2 regions of the Microbacterium sp. NPDC096154 genome follow, and region 2 is predicted to be linked to the other one. Evidence: riboswitches for the same ligand, from Rfam matches in the RefSeq annotation. Region 2 holds a riboswitch; the other holds the start of a gene.

Region 1 (2,437 bases), on a different contig from region 2:
AGATTGGCGGTGGGCTCGTCGAGCAGCAGCAGCCCCGGACGCATAGCGAGGGCACCCGCCAGCGCCAGCCGCTGCTTCTGGCCGCCCGACAGCGCCGAGGTGGAGCGGTCGAGCGGCACGTGCAGGCCCACGAGGTCGAGAGCCTCGCGCACCCGGGGCCAGATCTCGGCGCGCGGCACGCCCAGGTTCTCGCATCCGAACGCCACGTCGTCACCGACGCGGGCCAGCACGGCCTGGGCATCCGGATCCTGCTGCACGAGTCCCGCGCGGCCGCGCGCGGCGTGCGGCGCGACGCCGTCGAGGCGCAGCGATCCCTGCTGCTCGCCCTCCTCGTCGCCCCCCAGCACGCCCGCGAGCGCGTGCAGCAGCGTCGACTTGCCGGATCCGCTGCCGCCCAGCAGCAGCACCCGCTCACCCGGCGCGATCGACAGGTCGAGCCCGCGGGCCGCCCACGCACGGCGGGTCGCGTAGCGCCAGCCCCAGCCGCGCGCCTCGACGGCGGCGGGGGCCGGCGCGGCCGACGCCGTCACGTCAGACGCGCTTGGCCGCGGCCCGCCCGGCCGCGAAGCGGTTGAGCGCTCCCGTCGCGGCGAGGCCGCGCGCGATCGCCCAGCCGCCGAGGCCCGCCACGAGCGCGCCCGACACCGTGGTCGAGATCACGTAGACCGTCGAGAACAGCGCGTCGGCGCCGGCGTACCAGAGCACGAGGTCGTTGATGCCGCACGCGACACCGGCGAGCGCGCCCGCGAGCACCGCGACGGGCAGCCGGAACGACGCGTACAGGAAGGCCGCGAAGATCAGCTCGGCGCCGAGGCCCTGCACGAGGCCCGAGACGATGGTGAGCGGTCCCCAGCTGTTGCCGATCAGCGCCGAGATCACCGCCGCCAGCAGCTCGGCGTACAGGGCCGCACCCGGCTTGCGGATGATCAGCCCGCCGAGCACGCCGGCGATCAGCCAGGGCCCTGCCATGAGGCCGCCCAGACCCGGCAGCGCGGCGCCGAGCAGCGCGCCGGGCGCCTCGTAGCCGACGTTCCAGATCAGGAAGATCACGGCGCAGGCGACGCCGATCACGCTGGCGACGACGATGTCGACGACGCGCCAGGTGAGGCGGCGGGCTCCGCGGGCGGTGGACGCCTCAGGGCGTGCGGACGTAGACGTGTTCATCTCTCTCCTCCCTGCGCCGGCATGATCCGGATCAGGTTCGACGGTCGAAGCGCGGTTCGCTTCCTCTCAGCCCGGCTCGCCGGACTCCCGTGGTGTGTGAGGCGATTCTACGACTCCGACGTGCCCTGCGCTCAACGCCCCATGTCCGGGTTCTCCCGGGATCGCCCGGTACCGTAGGCGCGTGGCAACCGACGACCTCCTCCCCGACCGGCGCGATCCAATCCTCGCGTCCGCGCCGGAGGCCCCCGTCGGCACGGTCGCCACGGATGTCCCGCCCCACGATGTGCCGGAGGTGGCCGTCGACATGAGCCTTCAGCCGCAGGATCCGGATGACTCCACCGGCCTCGAAGAGCACGGCACCGAGGGGCACGCCGCCGGAGAGGACGGCACCGGCGAGGGTCGGACAGACCTGACGCGCCGCGCCGACCTGACCGGGGACGAGGACGATCTGGGTCCGACGCAGGCCCTCGACGTCGCGGAGCTCATCGCGCTCGAGCGCCGCGCTACGCGCCGCGCGCTGTCGGCCGAGGACATCGACCCGACGCCCGAGCCTCCCACCCCCGAGTCCGAGAGCCGCCGCGCACGCCGTGAGGCCGGACGCAGCGCTCTCGACCTCGCCGCAGCGGTCGATCCGGCGCAGCCGCGCACGGCCGCGCTAGCGTGGGTCGATCCCGCAGCCGTCCAGGCGAGCCCCGCGCCCGCGTCGTTCTCGGCGGCGCCGCACGTTCCCGCCACGGCCGGCCTGCTGCCGCCCGCGCGCACCCGGCGCACCTCCGTCGCCGCCCCCCTGCTGACTGCGGGCGGCCTGGCGCTGGCGTACGTTGTCGGCTGCGCGCTGTGGCCGCTGGGCGCCGTCGCCCCGACGGTCTCGGAGGCCGCCGTTCAGCCCGCCGCGGGCCGCCCGCTCGGTCTCACGTGGCCCGCAGAGGGCACCGCCGCCGTCGGCGCCGAGGGTCTCGGCACGATCGCCGCGCTGAACACCGAGAGCGTGCCCATGGCGAGCATCGCCAAGGTCGTGACCGTGCTGATGATCCTCGACAAGGCGCCGCTCGCCGTCGGCGAGACCGGCCCCTCCTACCCCTTCACGGTCGAGGACAACCAGCTGTACTGGCAGTACCGGTACCAGAACGAGTCGGCCCTGGATGTGCCGATCGACGGAGAGCTCACGCAGCGTCAGATGCTCGAGGGCATCCTGATCGGCTCGGCCAACAACTACATCGACCGCCTCACCACCGACCTGTGGGGGTCGAAGGACGCGTTCGTGCTGGGGGTG
Region 2 (2,437 bases):
CGGGCGTGCTGATGCAGAACCTCGTGCTCGTCACGCAGAACTCGCTGCCCCCGGCGATGCTCGGCGCCGGCAGCGGTGCCATCGCGTTCTTCCGCAGCCTGGGCGGCACGGTCGGCGTCACCGTCCTCGGGTCCATCCTGGGGACTCAGGTCGGCGACAAGATCAAGACCGGCCTGGAGGACCTGCTCGCGGGGATCGACCCGGCCCTCGGTGTTCCGGAGGTGCTGGCGGAGTACCCGGACTGCGCGGACAGCCTGGAGCGGATGCAGTCGGGCAGCCTTCCCGACATCGCCGCGCTGTGCGAGCCCGTGCGCACGGTCGTGGAGAGCGGCTACGGCGATTCGATCGCCCACCTGTTCCTCCTGGTCGTGCCCCTCGCGATCGTCACACTGCTGTGCACGATCTTCCTCCCGAACAAGCCGCTGTCGCGCAAGACCGCGGCGCAGCAGATCGAGGAGGAGCTCGGTGCCGAGCTCGCCGCCCTCGAGCCCGCCGAGAAGGGCGGCGCCGGCTTCCGCGAGCTGGTCGAGACGGGGCAGATCGCTCTTCCCGAGACGGATGAGCCGGAGCGGGAGCATGCCCGGGCGGCCCAGACCCGCGCCGAACAGCGCCGGGCGATGAGCGCCAACGGCGACCTCGAGCCGGCGTCGGCGGGCGGGCTCACCGAGGATGCGACGGCGGCCGTCTGGCGAGATGCGGAGAAGGCCCGGGAGGCGGTGGAGCGGATGCAGTCCGTGGTCGACCGCGCCAAAGCCGCGTTCGACGAGATCGATCGTCACACCGCCGACGCCGCGGCGACGCTGCGGGCCTATGACCGCAGCCTGCAGCAGGCCATGCGCGCCGAGGCCGCGCATGCCGGGCAGGTGCTCGAGCAGGCGCGTGCGCGTCATGAGGCAGCCGAGAGGGCGCTCGCCGAGCTCCCCGGCGACCCGGCGGTCCGCGAGGACTGAGATGGACGACGCCACGCCCGTCGACGACCTCGAGGCCGCGTTCGCGACGCTCGGACCGCTGGTCAAGGGGAGGATGGCCGCCGTCGCGGCGGCCATCCATCCCGGCCTGCGACCCGCGGGATGGAATGTGCTGCGCGTTGTGCTGACCGCGAGTCATCGCCCACCGGGAGCGGTGCTGGCGGTCTCGGACATCGTGGCGGAGACGCAGATGGACAAGTCGGCGGTGTCGCGCCAGCTGCGCGACCTGAAGGACTGGGGGCTCGTGACCCTGCGCCGGTCGCAGGGGGACGCCCGCATCTTCGAGGTGTCGCCCACCCCCGAGGCGATCGCGCGGCACGCCGCGGTGCGCCGCGCGGCGCGCGCGCAGTATCGCTCGGTGTTCGCCGAGTGGGACGAGCGCGACGTCGAGAAGCTCACCGAGCTGCTGGGTCGGCTGGCGCAGTCGGCGCTGCACCGGATCGAGTGACGACGTCGCGAAGGAGCGCTAGGCTCGGCGGCAGTGACACGGGGTGTCCCATCGGGACTGAGATCACACCCGTATTCACCTGATCTCGTTAGCACGAGCGGAGGGATGTCGCAGATGAGTGACGTGCGTTCACAGCAGGGGCGGGTTCGGAGGGGCCCGGCCGGGGTCGACGCCGGAGAGGCGCTCGCGCGGTTGCGCGAGACGGCGCCTCTGGTGCAGTGCATCACCAACGCGGTCGTGGTGAACTTCACGGCGAACGCGCTGCTCGCCGCGGGGGCCGCGCCGGTGATGGCGGATGTGCCGGGCGAGGCCGCCGAGTGCGCGCGATTCGCGTCGGCGCTGCTGGTCAATCTCGGAACGCCGGGCGCCGAGCAGCGCGCGGCGATGGTCGAGGCGGTGGCCGCGGCGGCCGAGGCCGGCACGCCCTGGGTGCTGGACCCGGTCGGCGTCGGGGCGCTGACGCTGCGCACCGGCTTCGCCCGCGAGCTGCTGGCCCACCGGCCGGCGGTGATCCGCGGCAACGCGTCGGAGGTGCTCGCCCTCGCCGGGGCCGGGCTCGGTGGCCGGGGGGTCGACTCGGCCGACGACGTCGAGCAGGCGCGTGCCGTCGCCGTCGCACTCGCCCGCGACACCGGCGCGGTGGTCGCCGTCTCGGGCGCCGTCGACCTCGTGACCGACGGTCGGCAGGTCGTGCGCGTGCCGGGCGGCAGCGCACTTCTGACCAGGGTCACGGGCGGCGGCTGCGCCCTCGGCGCCACCGTCGCGTCGTTCGTCGCGGCTTCCGCCGCCGACGCGACCCCGGCTCTCACGGGCGCCGTAGCCGCGCACGCGCTGCATGCGGCGGCGTCGGAGCGTGCCGAGGCGGCCGCGTCCGGTCCCGGTGGGTTCGCGGTCGCGTTCCTGGATGCGCTCGCCGCGGTCCAGCCGCAGGATCTCGCGGAGCGTGCCCTGCCCCTCGAAGCCGTGGCAGAGGCGGAGCCGGTCCGATGAGGCGGGCGCTCGACCTGTCGACGTATCTGGT

The links. A riboswitch is a leader RNA that binds a small molecule or an ion and turns the genes downstream of it on or off. The one in region 2 is predicted to bind thiamine pyrophosphate.
Region 1: linked by a shared signal. The riboswitch ahead of ABTW64_RS06785 (ECF transporter S component) and the one ahead of thiM (hydroxyethylthiazole kinase) in region 2 are both predicted to bind thiamine pyrophosphate.

Annotation. Positions count from the first base shown of each region.
Region 1 is NZ_JBEOSM010000004.1:40,374-42,810, forward strand. It holds gene ABTW64_RS06780 (ABC transporter ATP-binding protein) at 1-530, opposite strand, end outside; gene ABTW64_RS06785 (ECF transporter S component) at 532-1,164, opposite strand; TPP riboswitch at 1,156-1,265, opposite strand; gene ABTW64_RS06790 (D-alanyl-D-alanine carboxypeptidase family protein) at 1,346-2,437, shown strand, end outside.
Region 2 is NZ_JBEOSM010000003.1:22,038-24,474, reverse strand. It holds gene ABTW64_RS04845 (MFS transporter) at 1-950, shown strand, start outside; gene ABTW64_RS04840 (MarR family winged helix-turn-helix transcriptional regulator) at 952-1,416, shown strand; TPP riboswitch at 1,446-1,539, shown strand; gene thiM (hydroxyethylthiazole kinase) at 1,531-2,406, shown strand; gene thiE (thiamine phosphate synthase) at 2,403-2,437, shown strand, end outside.